Linked DNA regions of Panacibacter ginsenosidivorans. Each later gene encodes a partner of the first gene's protein in a complex. Links are inferred from orthologs where the notes say so. Each region holds a gene or a part of one and is shown on either strand. Other genes may lie near its edges. The genes, in order: trxA and trxB.

Region 1 (9,603 bases):
TATTTTCTCGTCCTGTCGCATGATAAGTTTGGTGATTGTTTTAAGTAACCGGGTGAATGTACGGTAAAGTTAAAATAAATTCAGCTCCTTTTCCAGGTTCGGATTCCACTTCAATTTTACCATGGTGTTCTTCTATTATTTTAAATACAATGGCCATACCAAGGCCGGTGCCTACTCCCACAGATTTTGTGGTGAAGAAGGGCTCAAATATTTTATGCTTTACCTGTTCGTTCATTCCTATACCGCTATCTTTTATACGAACCTGCATCTTATTTCCTGGAACATCCACAGTAGATATTAATATCCATTCTTGCTCTTGCTTTACCTGCTTTTCGTCTATGGCCTGAATGGCGTTATTAATTATGTTCATGAAAACCTGATTCAGTTTTCCCGGAAAACATTCAATATCACCTTTGGCATTAAACTGTTTTTCTACACGAAGATAACCAGGCATACTGTTGCGTAATAATACCAGTGTGGAATTTAGGCCTTCATGCACATTAGCCACTTTTAATTCACCTTCATCCAGACGGCTAAATGTTCGCAGACCTCTTACAATTTCTGCAGTGCGTTCTGCCCCTTCTTCTATGCCTTTTATTAATTGCCTTATTTCTTTTTTGACAAATTCCATATCTATCTCTTCCTGTTTCCTGTCTACTTCCTGCAATAATGAGGGAATGATTTCTTTGTTAGCATTGTGCAATTTTCTGTACATGGCTACTACTTCAAAAACATCATCAATATCAAGATTTAAAGGTTTGATATTTGATTTAACAAAGTTGATAGGATTATTTATTTCGTGTGCAATTCCAGCAGTAAGCTGACCAAGAGAGGCCATTTTCTCTGCTTCCACCAATTGCGTTTGTGCGTCCTTAAGTTCAGCAAGGGTATGGTTAAGCTGCATATTAGTACTAACCAATTCGTTTGTACGTTCTGTAACTTTTTGTTCAAGTACAACATTCTGTTCTTTAATAAGTGTTTCATTCTCCCTTGATATTTTAAGTGCATAAACCTGCGATTCCTGCTTTTCTTTTCGCAAAGAATTTATCCTGTCGGCCAAAGCAGTCGATAGAAATATAGCCTCAATTGCAGATCCAAGGTATAATACATATGTACTAAATGTTGTATAAGGTACAATACCAATATTGCGTAATGAAATTACAATAACCCCTGCAAGGAATGCTGTCCAGGCAATAAGATAAAAATAGGCAGGTTTATACCCTTTTCTTCCTATGAGGAAAGAAATTAAAATAAGTAGCACACCACCTGCAAGTTGTGCATAATCTATAACCTTATACCCTAATTGATTATTGCCGGAAATGGTGGCTATAATTGCAACAAAAAAAAGAAAAATAACAATTGAAAAAAGAAAAACAAAGGTCTTGTAATAATACGCTATACGCAGGAAGAAAATTGCAAAGAGTATACCCGTAATACCTGCGGTACATGAAGTGAGCAGCAACATATACCTGTTTACATCAGGATGGGAAGGCCAGAAATAAGTGTACCCGTAACCGGAAACGGTAACCTGTGCAAAACCCAGGAAGAATAAATAAATTACATAAAAAAGATAGCTAAGATCTTTGGTTGAAATAAGCAGGAATATGTTATAAAGTAATAAGGATAAAATAATACCAAAATAAAGCCCGAAAATAAGGTTGCCTGAATTTATTGATTCATCGAGAGATGTTGTGTCTTTAATGAACATTGGTAAAAACAGGGGATGATAACTTTTAATTTTCAGGTAATAGATTCCTGTATCCGAAGGCGGTAGTCTAAGTCTAAATGCAAATGCTCTTTTTTGCGCTTGTAACTCTGGCTTAATGCTATTTCCTGCACGCTGAATTAGTACAAGTTTATTATCAATCTTTCTATAAAGTGAAATTTCAGAAATATTAGAATACTGTATGTCAAGGAAAAGATCCTGGTGTTGTGTAGCATTTAAAACTGAAAAATTAAGCCAGCTTGTTCCATCCTTAACATCCATTTTAGGTATGTCCTTTTTTTGAAGCTTAAATGCTGTATCATCATTTGTTATGTTAGATTCATTGAAGCGGGATTCTTTATCAACCAACAAATAAAGATATTTACCGATAGGAGTTGAATTCGAAGCAGTCGTTGCAACGAAAATTTTATTTTTATTGAAAGCGTAAGAATAGAGTGAGCAATTAATAAAAGCGAAAGTAATTAGAACAACTTTCAGCGTTTTGGTTATTGACCTTATTTCGTTCATCAAAAAAAATTGAATGGTTTTTAAAGGTAAAGGCATCAAAATCAAATTGCCAATTAATTGGATTTTATTTTTTACAACCCTATTTCGTTTGCAGTGTGTAATTATTTTTCAACAATCTAACTAATGTAGCCATACATTTATATGCATAACACGCAATGTATTATAATTTTAGTATTTAAACCGAGCTGTTGGTTTTAAAAAAAGATAAAAGAATTATTATAAGGAAAAGGCACAGAAACAAAACTACTCTAAGAAGCCCTGTTATAATATCGCATCTTAAATTCATTGACATCAGTGTTAGGCAGGCTTAAATTATAATGTACATTTACACTGATATTCTTTTTAAAAGGCGAGGTTTCTGCCATGGAGGATGCAGGATTTTGCCGCAGGTAAAGCATTTTTTGCCTTTCTCTTGGATGCGCTTTTGAAAGTTCACCTACATCATCAAGAAAAACTGCCGTAGCCAGCAGGTCGAGTTTTGGGTAATAAAAAGTACCATTGTTACCTACTTCCGTAAACACGCGGCTTCCTATCCATTGATTGAACCTTACAGTAGCTGGTGAACAAAGCGAAAAAAGCGAACTCATGCCAATCTGTTCGGCAATTACAACCGCAGCTCTTGAAGGAAATAGACTTCCAATACCCAAACCTGCAACCTCAACAGAATTCCACAAGCCACATAACTCACCGGTTCCGTTCATACTGTAATAACGTACATAATCAAGTATAGTAGGATCAAGTTTTGAAGTAGCTTGTTCGATAGGCAAAAGCATCGAGCCATCGGCAGCATGGATGCGTGCACCTCCGTAAAGCTTGCTTCCATCAAGAGTCTCCACAACAATCAGGAAAACTGAACTGCTTTGTATCCATTCTGCAGTAGAGGAGGTTACTTTGTATATGCCGTGATTTTCCAATACCTTCTTATGTCCTTCATAAAACTTAAGACAGGTCTCAAAATCATCTGTTGCCCGGAATGCTCTTATTCTCAATTCAGTTTCCATCGATTGAAGGTGTGCTCAGTTTTTGGCTACAACAAAATAAAATTTAAAATAATCGCAATTATACACAAAATATGAACAAATTTATCGTTAGATAGTATATAAAATAGCAATGGTTACTTTAATTTGCATAAATATCGTAAAATATTTACCCCTCCAATATGATTAATGTATTATATATAGATGATGAACCACACAATCTTCTTTCCTTCAAAGCCTCTTTCAGAAGAGAGTTCTGCGTATTTACCGCAGAATCAGCAGAAGAAGGAAGAAAGATTCTGGAAAAAATCGAAATACATGTTATCCTTAGTGATCAGCGTATGCCAGGTATGTCAGGCATCGAGTTTTTTGAATCAATTCTTGAATCCTTTCCCTCCCCTATTCGCATTCTTATTACTGGCTACACAGACATAAATGCGGTTATTGATGCTATTAACCGTGGACAAGTTTACAAATATCTTACCAAACCATGGAATGAAAATGATATAAGAATTTTTGTAGATAAAGCGTATGAAGTTTATAAATTACGAAAAGAGAACTATGAATTAACTCATAAACTTCTTGATGCCAATGATAAATTAGAGTTTTTAGCAAGGCAGAACCTGTTGTCCTGATTTTTACTGCCCCACTGTCAGTTTTCCACCACTTGTTCGTCTAAACACTAAAAGTGCATGTCAAATAAACCTGTTATTTGTTTTGGATTTAAATTTGCACTTTACAAACAGTAAATCATTAATCATAAAAAATAAAATTATGGCTTTAGAATTCACAGATGCAAATTTCCAGACTTCGGTTTTGGACAGTGATAAATTAACCGTGATAGATTTCTGGGCTGAGTGGTGTGGTCCCTGCCGTGCGATTGGTCCTGTAATTGAAGAACTATCCAAAGAATATAATGGAAAGGTTAATATTGGTAAGCTTAATGTTGACCATAACCCCAACGTAAGTATTAACTATGGCATTACTTCTATACCCGCAATACTTTTCATTAAAGGTGGAAAGGTTGTAGACAAACAGATTGGTGCAGTGCCAAGGTCAATCATCGAAAAAAAGATACAGTCTCACATATAAGCTAAAAGTATCTCACTCATTAAGAGCAGGCTTTACAGCCTGCTTTTTTTTGCTATTTACCCACCTGTGGATCATTAATGAGGCTCTGTTGCGTCGCACATTGCGGCGCTTTATTCTTTATGGAACACTTAATACAGTTTTTTAACTGAGTGACAAATGATATCCACATATAATAATTCTTCCTGCTCATCAGGGAAAAAATAGTACAAGAGTGCGACGCAAGAGGCGATGCCATACTAATATAAAGCCTGGCTTCGTACTATTCATTATTCACTCAATTGTCATACAAATTAAATTTTTTAAAAAAAGTTAATTAAACGTTTGTTTAATTTAAACATTTGTTTAAACTTTACAGCGGATTCTTGAAACCGATTAATTATGACAGACAAAAAAGAACATATTATTAACCATGCGGTGGAGCTTTTTGCAGAGAAAGGTTTTGAAGGTACCTCTATAAGAGACCTTGCAGCCAGAGCAGAAGTAAATGTAGCCATGGTGAATTATTATTTTGGATCGAAAGAAAAATTGTTTGAAGCAATGGTTCAGCACAAGGCTGCTTATCTGAAGGGAATTATAGAGGAATTATCAAAAGATAATTCATTAACTGAAATAGAAAAACTTGACCGTATAATAGAAAGCTATGTAAACAAGATGTTTAACAACAGACTTTTTCACCGCGTTATTCACCAAGAATTACTGCTTCATCAGCGGGAGAGTCTTCAGGACAGCATTATAAATATAGTATCACCCAATGCGGTCGCTATTAAAAATATTATTGAAACAGGTATAAGAAAAGGAGTGTTTAGAAAAATAGATCCGCCACTTTTAATTGCATCGCTCTTCGGAACATTCAACCAGGTTTTGTTATCAAAGAAAATGTGCAATAAACTATTAGACAAAAATCCAGACTATATTCCTTATGAGGATCCGAAATTCAAAAAAAGACTTATCGATCATTTAAAAGATCTTTTACACACATACTTATTGAAAAACTAACCACTACACAATACTTAGAAATTATGGAACAACAGGAATTATCACAGAAAAAAAAAGGATCAATTATTCGCATTATTGTACTGGCAGTTGTGCTGATTACCGGGGGCATAATTGCTTATTCAAAAATCTCTTTTGCGATGGCGCATGAAACAACAGACAATGCACAGGTAGAAACACAGATTGCACCAGTATTACCACGCATCTCAGGCTATATAAAAGAAATTACCGTACAGGATTATGACTCTGTAAAAACAGGTCAGCTTGTAGCAACAATTGATGATGATGAGTTACAGGTACAATTATTACAAATGCAGGCTGATTATAAAGCGGCAGAAGCCGATATACTTAATGCAAAAGCTGCATTGAACAATGCACAGGTTTCACTAAGAGTGAATAAAGGGAATATTACTTTAAACGAAGTAAAACAACAACAGGCCAAAGAAGATTATGAGCGTAATCAAAAACTTTTTGCAGACCAGGCTATTACCAAAAAACAGTTAGATGACAGCCGTTATGCAATGGAAGTAGCCAACCAGCAGGTTAACAACAGCGGAAGTGATCTTACCGCGGCAGATAGCAGATTATCCGTCTTAAGTGCATCTATACAAAAAGCACAAGCTGCATTAGAGATAAAGCGGGCAGCTATAGAGCAACAAAAATTAAAGATATCCTACTCTAAAGTATATGCGCCACAATCTGGCAAACTTGGAAAGAAAAATGTAACGGCAGGTCAATATGTTCAGGCCGGAACACCATTATTCTCTATTGTAAATGACAGCACATATTGGATCGTTGCAAACTTCAAAGAAACACAGATCAAAAAATTTCATCCCGGTATGCCGGTTGAAATTGCTTTAGATGCATATACTGATTTAAAGCTAACCGGCACAATCGAAAGCCTTAGCGATGCAACAGGTGCAAAATTTTCTTTACTTCCTCCTGATAATGCAAGTGGCAACTTTGTAAAGGTTACGCAGCGCGTACCGGTAAAGATCGCCATTAATGACATTACCAAATACAAAGAAATATTGAGGGCAGGCCTCAGTGCAGAGATTACTATTAATACAAAATAAAGCGTCATGGCCGCGAAAGGTTTAGCTAAATTTATTATCGTTATTACAACGGTATCCGCTGCCATTATGGAGTTAATTGATACCTCCATTGTAAATGTAGCGCTTACTGATATGAGTGGCAGCCTTGGTGTAAGCATCGAAGATATAAGCTGGGTTATTACGGCTTATGCCATTGCCAATGTAATCATCATACCGCTTACAGGTTTTCTGGCAGAATATTTTGGAAGAAAGAATTATTACATCGCTTCCATGATCATCTTCACCATTGCTTCTTACATGTGTGGAGACTCAACAACATTGATAGAACTTGTTATGTGGCGGTTTATACAAGGTGTGGGTGGTGGTGCTTTATTATCCACATCTCAGGCTATTTTATTTGATGCCTTTAAACCAGAAGACAGACCTGTAGCATCTGGTTTGTTTGGTATGGGCCTTGTGCTCGGGCCAACATTAGGGCCAACGCTTGGCGGGTATATTATGGATAATTACCAATGGCCCTTGATCTTTATGATAAATATTCCTATTGGCATTATAGCAACTATGCTTGCCTTTTCATTCATTGACAAAAAAGAAGGGGAAGGCAAACACAAAAAAGGAATGCACATTGATTACAATGGAATACTTCTATTGATCGTAGGAATTGGATGTTTACAATATGTACTCGAAAGAGGGGAAGCAGAAGACTGGTTCAGCAGCAACACTATAAGAATCTGCGCCATACTTGCTTTCGTTGGTTTGGTAAGTTTTATATGGTATGAATTATCAATCAAAAAACCTGCGGTAAACCTACGTGTACTCAATAACCGCAACCTTGCATTTACAACCATATTCACTTTTGTAGTGGGCTTCGGATTATATACATCTGTCTTTGTCTTTCCTGTTTTAGCGCAACGCGTTTTAGGTTATACCCCTTACGAAACTGGTTTAACATTACTTGCGCCTACAATGATCACTGTCATCATGATGCCCATCATTGGAAAAACAATGAGTAAGGGGTATTCTCCAATTCCATTTGTAGTAACAGGCTTTATTTTCTTTGCAGCTTATTGCTGGTACAGTGCAAAAGTTAGCCCTGATGTAAACCGCTGGGATTTCTTTTTTCCGCTGGCATTACGTGCTCTTTGCTTAAGCCTTGTTCAATTACCGCTCATTAACCAGGCCGTTGCCGGCTTGCAACCAAAAGACTATGCGGCAGGCATTTCATTAAACAACATGACAAGACAATTAGGTGGCGCTTTTGGTATAGCCATTGCCAACAATTACGTTGCACAGCATTATGCACAGCATAAAACTGATATGATATCGAATCTTGCAGAAGGCAGTGCTCAGCTCTCCGGTCGCGTTGCTACATTAACACATGGTTTCATAGCAGGTGGAAGCGACTCTGCAAGTGCTGTTACAAAAGCATACACCATCATCAATGCAGCTGCAGACAAACAGGCATACTATCTTTCTTATTTAGATACTTTCAGATTGATAACTGTTTTTTTTATAGCTGTTATTCCATTGGTAGCATTTTTAAGAGTAAAGAAAAAATCACCACTAGATCTTGCAGCGGCAAAAGCAGCTGTTGCAGAAGCACATTAATTTATTTATGAGCCAACCAGCAGTACATATATTTAGCTTTCGTTGCGTCGCACACTTATACGTTCACATCATTAAGCAACAGTTCAACAGTATAATTTTTTCCATGAACTTTAAATAAATAAAAGATCAACCAAAATAAATATGAAAAAGATTTTCTTCATAACCTTATTGACAATATCTGCTGCCGCACTACATGCACAGGTACAAACAAACAACCAGCTCAAAACACTCATTAATCAGTCATTCAGTTATTTTCCAAAAATTAAAGAAGCAGAGAATGGAATAAGCACTGCACAGGAAAAACTGGAGATTGCTCAAACCAATATGCCAACTGTTGAAGGAACCATAAGCTACAACTTTGTGCAGCCTAAAATAACATTACCATTTCCAATAAATGGTGAAGTAAAAGATTTCCAGTTTGCACCGGTACATAATGTTAATGCAAATGCAGGAGCTAATTATTTGTTGTTTGATTTCGGCAGAATAAAAGCCAATGTAGAAAAAGCAAAAACAGATCTTAAATATGCACAGCATAATGTTGATTACGCAAAAAGCCAGCTGGCAAACCAGGTTGCTATCATTTATTATAATATTATTTATTTTCAAAGAGCCATACAAATAGAGGATAGCGTATTGGCTTACTTAAATGAGAACAAAAGGATCATTGATAGTAAACTAAGAAACGGAGATGCAATACGTATAGATCTTTTGAACGTACAATCTAGTATTGATGCAGAAGAAAACAGGAAAGTTGATCTGCAAAACAGCCTGCAGAAACAACTTAACCTATTGTCTTACACTACAGGTAATATAACTGCCACAGGAACCGCATTCGATTTTGATGTAACACTAAAAGATGCGCTGTCTGCCATGAATGATGCACAAACAAACAACCTGGAATATGTATTGGCAAAAGACAAGATACAACAGGCGCAATCAGATCTTGCAGTAATTAAATCAAATGATAAACCTTCCGTAAGCCTTGGCGCCAATGCCGGTTTAAAGAATGGCTATGTGCCCAATGTTAATGAAATAAGATTCAACTATGCGGCAGGTGCAACATTAAAAATACCCATTTATGATGGTGGCAAAACAAAACGGCAAACAAAGCTTGCAGAGACAATCGTAAAACAAAATGAATTATCAGTAGCAACACTTGATAATGCTTTCAAAAAAGATATTCAACAGGCCCTTACAGATCTTAACAGCAACATGGAAAGAATTAAGAACACTGCCGGCCAAATAGGCCAGGCAAAAGCTGCTGAAGACCTTGCTACCAGCCGTTACCAAAACGGTGTGGGTACTAATCTTGAAATTACCAATGCAAGCACCAACAGGCAGCGTGCAGAATTTACAAGATTACAATATGAGTACCAGTTATGTTTAGCTAAAGTGGAATTAGCAAGATTACTTGGCTATCAATATTGGTAATGTTTAACAACAGAAATACAAAGACGCAGAGAAATATCATATAGATGCTTTCTCTGTTACTCCGTCTTTGCGCCATAAATTATGTTGCATCAAACCACACTGCCGTATTATCATTAGGGTGTGCGTTGTAATTAATAAATAACTCTTCACCTTTTTTAATTTTGCGTACTGTGCGTATCGTTACAAGCCTGTGTTCAAAATCCATTTCATACTC
Region 2 (9,689 bases), 120 kb from region 1 along the record:
CAGCCAGCACTGGAACCTGCATGGGTATCTTGCCTACGGCTTTCAGGACAAAAAATATAAAGGTCTTGGCGAAATAAAATACCAGTTCAGCCGCAAACCATGGAGTTATATAATGGCTTCTTATAAAAGCGATCTTGATAATGGCCAGGTTGTGTATGATCAATTAGGCAGCGATAATATTTTTGCTGTGTTTGCACGTAAACCCAATGTGCCTTATAAGTTTCAGCAGATTAGAGAAAAGAAGCTGGAATATTTTGCAGAAACAAATAAGAGCTTTTCTTTTGGCCTTACTTTATCAAGCAGACAATTTACGCCTTTACTAAACCTTCCGGGTAAAGAATACTTTCCTTCAAAAAATGGAGATCCGCTGAACACTTTTGAAACACGTTTCAAAATTCGTTATGCTTACCAGGAAAGATTCTTGGAAAGTAATTTTGACCGCAGCAGTTTTGGCAGTGAATATCCTATTCTTCAATTGATATATACACACGGTTTTAGTGGCATACTCAACAGCAGTTATGATTACAACAGAATTGACTTCAACATATCAGATTATTTAAAAATCGCGCCTTACGGAAGTCTGCGTTATAATTTATTTGCAGGAAAAGTTTTTGGCACATTACCTTACCAGATGCTGGTGCATCAACCGGGTAATGAGTGGTATTATTATAGCTATCATTCTTTCAATCTTATGAATCGTTTTGAATACCTCACAGATCAGTATGCCGGGTTTAATATAGAGCATAATATCGGTAGTGGTTTGTTTCGTTATGTACCCCTTACACGCAAGTTAAAGCTGCGTCAGTTCTGGGAAGTAAAAGGTGTTGCGGGTAATCTAAGCGACGCCAACAAACAACTCAATTTTGTAGAAGGCGCACCATTCAAATCATTAGATGGCAAACTGTATATGGAGGTAGGAACAGGCGTAGATAATATTCTTAAATTCTTCCGCATAGATTTTATATGGCGCGTGTTGCCACAGCCATTGCCCGATGTAAAGCAGCAAAGATTTGGTGTGTTCTTTGGTTTCAGGTTTGCTTTATAATGTTATAGAATAACATTTTTTTGTTGCCGGCAATTGAATATTAATTCAGCTTCTGTTGTGTCACTCACTTGAACTGCAACAATACTATTCAACCAGGATTTGAAGAGTTGGATATATACATTACTCCTGAAATTTTAAAGCGGCAACTTTCACTACTTTTACCACATGTTATTACAGCAGTTTCAGCAACGCTTAAAAGATCATTTTCAGTTGCAACAACAGCGGCATAAATTTTTGCTTGCTGTAAGTGGCGGAATAGACAGCATTGTACTTACCGATCTTATTTATAAAAGCGGCTTTGATTTTACGATCGCACATTGCAACTTTCAATTAAGAGGTGAAGAAAGCGAAAGAGATGAAGCATTTGTAAGATCGCTTGAAGCAAAATATAACAAGGCTGTTTTAGTGGAAAAGTTTGATACAAAAAACTATGCTGCACAAAATAAATTAGCCATACAGGAAGCAGCTAGAAACCTGCGCTATCAATGGTTTGAAGAAATCGTCAATCGTGAATCGTCAATCGTGAATAATAGCCGAAATTTTACTCACGATTCACGATTCACTACTCACCTTGCAACTGCACACAATGCCAACGATAATATCGAAACAATGCTGATGCATTTTTTTCGTGGCACAGGTATTCATGGTCTAACGGGTATTCCTGAAACAGATGTAGCAAGAAAAATTATCAGGCCTTTATTATTTACAAAGCGGGAAGATATTTTAGCTTATGCAAAAGAAAACGATTTGCAGTGGGTTGAAGATTCCTCCAACGCTTCAGATAAATACACAAGAAATTTTTTCAGGTTACAGTTGCTGCCAGCTATTAAAGAAATATTCCCAAAAGCAGAAGCTAATTTGCTAACTAATCTTGAACGTTTTAAAGAAGCAGATCAATTGTATAAACAAGCTGTTGACCTGCATAAGAAGAAATTAATTGAGCAAAAAGGAAACGAATTGCATATTCCTTTTTTGAAGCTAAAAAAAGTAAATCCGCTCAATACCATTCTTTGGGAGATTATAAAAGACTTTGGTTTTTCAGCAACGCAGTTGCCTGAAATAAAAAAACTCTTTAATGCAGATAATGGAAGCTTTGTAATGAGCACAACGCACAGGATCATCAAAAACCGCAACTGGCTTATTATTGCGCCATTGCAAACTGAAACAGCAGCCAATATTTTAATTAATGCCAATGACAGAAAGATAGGTTTCGAAAATGGAATAATTATGTTGCAGGAGAGTTCTGATTTTGTATCTCGGATTTCGGATGCTTCAACATCTGCTTTACTTGATGCCGCAACAATAAAATTTCCTTTGCTCCTGCGCAGGTGGAAACAAGGTGATTATTTTTACCCGCTAGGTATGCAGAAGAAAAAGAAACTCAGTAAATTTTTTATCGATCAGAAATTATCCAAAACAGAAAAAGAAAAAGTTTGGGTGTTGGAAGCTGACAAGAAAATTATCTGGATAATTGGTTACAGGATAGATAACAGGGTTAAAGTAACTGATAAAACAAAATCAGTTTTGCATATTGAATTCAAAAGCAAATAGACCATCCTATTTGCTGCATATAGATACCTGGTACAAGAGTGCGACGCAACAGCAGCCACATTTCTATTCTAATGCACGGTCCAAAAAAATATCTACCTGAAATAATCTGTTACCTGTTCTACAAAACTTTCTAAAGGCCTGAACTCGCTTAGGAAATACGATGTCACGATCAGGAAGGCCAGCCCATATAATGCACCCCATAAATGTGCAGAATGATTAATGCCGCTGTCTCCTTTTTTATCAAGATATGCGGTGATGATAAGATAAATGGGAGCGAATATAAAAGCAGGTATAATGGGTGGTATTACCAACAGACCAATTTTGGAAGTGGGAAAAAGAAGTATGCCTGCAAAAACTACTGCAGACACAGCACCTGATGCGCCAAGGCTTTTGTAATAATAATTGTCTTTATGTTTGGAATAAGTGGGTAAAAGACAAATAGCCAATGCAGATACATATAAGGTTACATAAAGAAATGTACCGATACCGGGAAATATTATACGAAATTCCTGCTCCACCAACTTTCCAAAAAGGTAAAAAGAAAACATATTAAAAGCAAGATGTGCAATATCAGCATGTATCAATCCACATGTAAAAAAACGATACCATTCTTTTTGCTTATTGATGGCAGGCGGATAAAAGATAAGCTTATCAACTATGGCCTGGTTGGAGAAGGCCATAAATGATACGACACAGGTGATAACCAAAATTGTGATCGTTACTTCCATTGCGTGTTTTCTTTTAAGCGGCGTAAATATACCGCAATGAACCAAAAAGCGGGGATGAATATTGTGTAAAGTCTTAAAAGATTACGAATGGTGATATTTCTCGTTCTTTAGTATGGTGCATGCACGGTACACCTGTTCTGCTAGTATAAGCCTTACCAGCATATGCGGGAATACCAGCTTAGAAAGACTCCAGGTATAATTAGCTCTTTGCATAATTGTGTCATTCACCCCAAATGCACCGCCAATCAGAAACACAATTCGCTTGATGCTCTCATTGGCTCGTTGCTGTATGAAATTGGCCAGCTCGGGAGAGGATAATTGTTTACCGCGTTCATCTAATAAAACAAGGTAGTCGTCTTTGGAAAGCTGTTGCAGCACTAGTTTGGCTTCCTGTTTTTTCAATTCGGTTTCGTTAAGTGCTGCTGCATTTTTGGGCGGCGCAACGATGATCCATTCTGCATTGAAATATTTTCCTGTGCGGCCTGTAAAATCTTCCACGCCGGCTTTTATATATGCTTCATGCGGTTTGCCAACAGACCAGAATTGTAATTTCATTATTGCGAATGTACGTTTGTGATTTTTTATGGCCTGAACGGTATGGTCAGGCCAGTTATCAAATGTCAGCAAAATGTTATTTTGTTATATTTATTTCTGAAATCAGAATAGTCTACTAAATTTGTCGTCAAATTATTTTTAACCATGCGCATTTGTCAAAACTGTTGTTGTTGTTTCCAGCTTTATTAACAGGGAGGAATGCGTGTAATTATATCAAACTAATTATTCCCTTCTCTCACCGGAAGGGTTTATTTTTTAAATAAAACATAAATGGAATACCCCGGCCATATTCTTACCAACCACCTCCCTTCAGTAAAAGAGATCAATGCTTTTACGGATGAGATGATCGCTTATCTTTTCCCGGTTAGCGATGAACCTGAAATGTTTATGGAACATCATGAAGCTTCCTTGTATAAGCTGGAAGAGCATTTCAGGAGGTTGCTCGATTCCGTTGACCTGAGTAGCAAATTGAATAAACATTCTATTACAGAACATTTCTTTTTGTCGTTATCCGGTATTAAAGATCTGTTGTTAAAAGATGCGCATTTAATCCTTGATTTCGATCCTGCAGCATCATCACTGGAAGAAGTGATCTTATCTTACCCCGGTTTTTATGCTATCATGGTGCATCGGTTGGCGCATGTTGTCTATCTCGCCAAAGTACCGTTGATACCGCGTTTCATGAGCGAGTGGGCACACAGCAAAACAGGTATTGATATTAATCCCGGTGCAACAATCGGCTCTCCGTTTTTTATAGATCATGGAACTGGTGTGGTAATTGGTGAGACTGCTGTTATTGGCAACAACGTTAAGATCTACCAGGGTGTAACGCTTGGCGCAATGGCTGTGCGCAAGGAAGATGCACAAACAAAACGTCATCCGACCATCGAAGACAATGTGATCATCTATGCAGGTAGTACCATACTTGGCGGGCATACAACCATTGGTCATGATAGTATCATTGGTGGTAACACCTGGGTTACGCAAAGTGTGCCACCGTTTAGTGTGGTGTATCACAAGAATCAAACGATCGTAAATGACCGCAAAGATTTTGAAGAGCCACTGAATTTTATTATTTAATTTTTTGTAACCGGCACTAGTTCTTTATTCAGCTTTGGTTGTGTCACTCACTTGTACGTTCGAAATTTTATTGAGCAATGTTTATGGGTTCACGAAGTTTACACGTTTACACGTTGGTCAAATGCAGAGAACTTGTGAACATGTAAACCAGTAAACTGCTGAAACTTTTGCATCAGCCCAAGAGTGCGACGCAACAGGCGATGATAAAAGAGTTAAATGCCGGGCTCATAAAAAAGACTTAAACTCAATTCTGTAAACTGCCAAAAATAAAACGGTAAATACGTGAACTTTGAAACTATTTAAAGCATGAAAGCAAACAACATTTTAGAAACGATTGGCAACACGCCGCATGTACGTATTAATAAATTATATCCATCAAACATTGAAGTATGGAGTAAACTGGAAAGGGCTAACCCCGGTGGAAGTATTAAAGACCGTATTGCATTATCCATGATCGAAGATGCAGAACAAAAAGGCATACTAAAAAAAGACAGCGTAATTATTGAGCCAACATCTGGTAACACAGGTATCGGCCTGGCAATAGTTGCAGCAGTTAAAGGTTATAAACTGGTATTGGTAATGCCCGAAAGCATGAGTGTGGAGCGCAGAAGATTGATGAGTGTTTATGGTGCAACATTCGAACTTACGCCACGCGAAAAAGGCATGAAAGGCGCTATTGAAAAAGCAAAAGAACTGATTGCCACTACACCCAATTCATGGATGCCGCAACAGTTCGATAATCCTGCAAATATTGATGTGCACGTAAAAACAACTGCGCAGGAAATACTCGCAGATTTTCCGGATGGCGTTGATTTTTTAATTACCGGCGTTGGTACAGGTGGCCATATAACCGGTGTAGGCGAAGTATTGAAACAAAAATTTCCTAAACTTAAAGTGTTTGCAGTAGAGCCGGAATTATCACCTGTACTGAGTGGTGGTGCGCCGGGGCCGCATCCCATACAAGGTATTGGTACCGGGTTTGTGCCGAACAATTTGCATGTTTCTGTGTTAGATGGAGTGATACAGGTTAGTAAGGATGAAGCATTTGCTTATTCACAAAGAGCTGCAAAAGAAGAAGGTATTTTCCAGGGTATTTCAAGCGGTGCTACTATGGCCGCGCTTGCAAAAAAATTACCAGACATTCCTGCAGGCAGTAAAGTGCTCATCTTTAATTACGATACCGGCGAAAGATATTTAAGTATTGATGGACTCTTCGCGTAACTATAGAAACCGCAGAGGCGCGGAGACGGAAAGAAAAGTATAAATATCACTCTGCGCCTTTGCGCCTCAGCGGTTAAATCTATTTTTGTATTATGAAATATATTTTAGTTGCCGCAGTATGTACGGTACTGTGTTCCTGTGAAAAAGAGATCAAACTTGACGTGCAGAACCAGCCTGCAAAACTGGTGGTTGATGCAAGCATAGAAAACAATAACGTGCCGGTAGTGGCATTGTCAAACTCCCTCAATTATTTTAGTTCCATTTCAGCAAAAGAACTTTCTAATTCATTTGTGCATGATGCCGTGGTAACAGTAAGTGATGGCACTATAACAGCAAAATTGAAAGAATACAGTTTTACTGATACAAGTGGTTTTACGGTATATTATTATAGTGTAGATAGTGCTGATCTTTCTTCCATTATAGTGGGGGCATTTGAAAGACAATACAAGCTTGGTATTACTACAAAAGACGGGCAAACATATACATCCACTACTACTATACCTGCACTTACAAAAAAGGTGGATTCTTTGTGGTGGAAACCTATATCTTTTACAGATGATACAACGCTTTGCGCTTTAGTGGCAAAAGCTACAGATCCTTCCGGTCTTGGGAATTACATACGCTATTTTACAAAAGTAAATAGTGGCCGTTTTTTGCCAGGGCTTAACTCTGTTTTCGATGACCAGGTGGTAGATGGTATTACATATACACTACAGTTTGATGCAGGCTGGGATAAGAACAGCCTTGAAAATCCTGCTTCCACAGATGATTATGGTTTTGTAAGAAGAGGCGATACGGTAACGCTTAAATACTGCAATATAGATAAGGCCACTTATACATTCTGGAGCACCTGGGAGTTTGCCTGGCAGAGTTATGGCAACCCTTTTTCTTCGCCCGGCAAGGTATTGGGCAACATCAGTAATGGGGCATTAGGCGCTTTCAGCGGTTACGCGGCACAATACAAAACCATCATTATCCCCAAATAATGCAGGTGTTTTTTTACTAACACTTTATTATGTAAGACGAACTTAACTTTGCACGTCTTTAGAAGAGTTGAGTAAGAATATTTATGTACCCAACTTTAGTTCCTGACTAAGCTTTCGTTGCGTCGCACTCTTCAGCATTCTGTTCATTTATGAACAAAGCGTACCAGTGAGTGACACAACGGAGATGACGGATGAATAAAAGTTTGTAAACAAAAAATTATTAAGACAACAGGTATGGAAAATGCTGCAACAGAAAAAGTTCATTGTTTGATTATAGGCTCAGGGCCTGCAGGTTATACTGCAGCTATCTATGCTGCAAGAGCAAACATGCACCCGGTTTTATACCAGGGTATCCAGCCCGGCGGGCAATTAACGATAACAACAGAAGTGGAAAATTATCCCGGCTATGCTGATGGTGTGCAAGGGCCCGAAATGATGGTGCACTTTGAAAAGCAGGCTATGCGCATGGGTACAGATGTGCGTTATGGTATTGCAACGGCTGTTGATTTTACAGGCCCTGTACATAAAGTACAGATAGATGAAGAGAAATGGATAGAAGCTGATGCCGTAATTATTTCAACAGGCGCCTCTGCAAAATGGCTTGGCCTGGAAAGTGAGCAACGTTTAAATGGTTATGGCGTTAGTGCCTGTGCTGTTTGCGATGGTTTCTTTTTTCGGGGTAAAGAAGTTGCTATTGTTGGTGCAGGTGATACTGCTTGTGAAGAAGCATTGTATCTTTCAAAACTTGCAACCAATGTGCACATGATCGTTCGCAAAGATGAACATGGCATGCGTGCCAGTAAAGTAATGCAGGATCGTGTAAAGGCAACACCGAACATAAAAGTTTACTGGAATTCGGAAACGCTGGAAGTGGTTGGTGAAACAAAAACGGAAGGTGTACGTATAAAGAACAATAAGACAGGAGAAGAGCAAACAATTCCTGTAAGCGCATTCTTTGTTGCCATTGGTCATGAACCCAACAGTGGCATCTTTAAACCGTGGATAGATATGGATGAAGCCGGATATATAAAAACAATACCAGGCACCTCCAAAACAAATATTGAAGGTGTATTTGCGGCAGGAGATGTGCAGGATAAAATTTATCGCCAGGCGGTAACCGCCGCGGGCAGTGGTTGTATGGCTGCTTTGGATGCAGAAAGATATTTAAGCGCCAAAGGCGTAGTATAAAGAAGAAACACATTTATAATAAAAAAGCAGCCGGGTAAAAGGCTGCTTTTTTATTGCAGGTATTATTTTTCTTAAATGGTGACTGGATTAATAAGCATTCCACTAAATTTGATAGGAATAAAACCATTGCATATGCCTGGCACTCTTTACCTGATGAAATTACATTTGCGTTACCGCCTCTGGATAGCTGAAATGAATGAAGACATAAGTGTATTACGCATCTTTGATGATCATCTTGCTGAACTGCAATCAAGACACGAGCCAACAACAGCAAATGCCGTTAATAATTATAAGCAACAATTCGCAGGTTTCAGGAAAACGATCGATGAATTAAAGCATGAAATGCATCTTCGTAAAATGGATATTGCAGCGCTTACAAAAGAAGAAGTAAATACTGAAAAGGAAAAGAACGAAAAAGAATTACATGTGGTTTTAGAGAAGCGCTATAATGATTTCAGGAAGCAATTTGATGCGTTTAAAAACTCTTTTGTATTGCTGGATGCGTAACGCCGGAAATCTCCGCCCAAATATTATACACCATAAATATTCCTGTCCAGAAATGCATTCCTGAATTTTCCTTTGGGGTCATAATCTTTCAATGTTCCAACAAATGCATGCATTTTTTTATGACGGTTTGCAAGTTGCGCATGCGTATGCGTAAACAACTTACCCCAATGGGGTTTAGCTTTGAAAGGCTCTAATGCTTTTTCAATAACCGGTAACAAATTCATTACTTCAGGAATTTCCTGCTTTAAAGTAAAATGTATAGTAACGGAATCCTGTTTATAACAGGGGCTCATCCAAAGATCATCTGCTGCCATAGTACGGATCTCGGTAATAAAAAGATGCGGTCCTATTTCTTTACCAAGCTTTGCAATTGCAAAAATGGCTTCTACTGCATGTTGTTTAGGAATAAAATATTCAGCCTGCAATTCTACACCACTGCTTGGTGTAAAACCCATTTTAAAATGAGGCAGTCTTTCATACCATGGCCCGGAAACACCCATTTGTTCAGTACAATTCTCGGCAGATAATGCAGCAATAGGATGCATATTTTTTGTAGCTGCTTTAGCACCAAAGAAATCAGCTTTAGGATCAAACTTCATTTCATCACCATCTTTTGTTTTGATCCATACTTCATTTATATTTCCTGATTGCCAATCTGTAAAAAGACTTACACTGTAACCTGCAGCAACGATCTCTTCAAAATGTTCATTTAATACAGCCATGGGCAATTGTTCATACACATATTGCCGCATGGTAAATGTGGGCACAAGGTTCAGGGTAACTTTTGTGAGTACGCCAATTGCACCAAGACCAACAACAGCCGCATTA

The links.
Region 2: the proteins of trxA (region 1) and trxB are in contact, whole or in part, in a crystal structure (PDB 1F6M), measured with the Escherichia coli proteins. The link is inferred for Panacibacter ginsenosidivorans from one-to-one orthologs.

What each region holds. Positions count from the first base shown.
Region 1 is NZ_CP042435.1:1,652,203-1,661,805, forward strand. Bases 2,838-5,643 are described here. They hold trxA (thioredoxin), read left to right. Parts: upstream 2,838-3,984; coding sequence 3,985-4,302; downstream 4,303-5,643. Other genes in these bases: FRZ67_RS06855 (hypothetical protein), read right to left, coding at 2,838-3,234; FRZ67_RS06860 (response regulator), read left to right, coding at 3,393-3,845; FRZ67_RS06870 (TetR/AcrR family transcriptional regulator), read left to right, coding at 4,681-5,298; FRZ67_RS06875 (HlyD family secretion protein), read left to right, coding at 5,322-5,643. Outside these bases: FRZ67_RS06845 (sensor histidine kinase), read right to left, coding at 1-21; FRZ67_RS06850 (sensor histidine kinase), read right to left, coding at 41-2,233; more of FRZ67_RS06855, read right to left, coding at 2,482-2,837; more of FRZ67_RS06875, read left to right, coding at 5,644-6,371; FRZ67_RS06880 (DHA2 family efflux MFS transporter permease subunit), read left to right, coding at 6,378-7,958; FRZ67_RS06885 (TolC family protein), read left to right, coding at 8,100-9,389; FRZ67_RS06890 (SET domain-containing protein), read right to left, coding at 9,469-9,603. UniProt on the Escherichia coli protein: Participates in various redox reactions through the reversible oxidation of its active center dithiol to a disulfide and catalyzes dithiol-disulfide exchange reactions.
Region 2 is NZ_CP042435.1:1,530,211-1,539,899, reverse strand. The notes cover bases 6,486-9,377. They hold trxB (thioredoxin-disulfide reductase), read left to right. Parts: upstream 6,486-7,400; coding sequence 7,401-8,354; downstream 8,355-9,377. Other genes in these bases: FRZ67_RS06325 (FAD-binding protein), read right to left, coding at 8,885-9,377; FRZ67_RS06330 (hypothetical protein), read left to right, coding at 8,487-8,861; FRZ67_RS06340 (DUF4249 domain-containing protein), read left to right, coding at 6,486-7,166. In the rest of the region: FRZ67_RS06370 (DUF5686 family protein), read left to right, coding at 1-1,045; tRNA lysidine(34) synthetase TilS, read left to right, coding at 1,211-2,596; FRZ67_RS06360 (rhomboid family intramembrane serine protease), read right to left, coding at 2,689-3,324; FRZ67_RS06355 (23S rRNA (pseudouridine(1915)-N(3))-methyltransferase RlmH), read right to left, coding at 3,406-3,879; serine O-acetyltransferase EpsC, read left to right, coding at 4,150-4,959; cysK (cysteine synthase A), read left to right, coding at 5,266-6,180; more of FRZ67_RS06340, read left to right, coding at 6,273-6,485; more of FRZ67_RS06325, read right to left, coding at 9,378-9,689.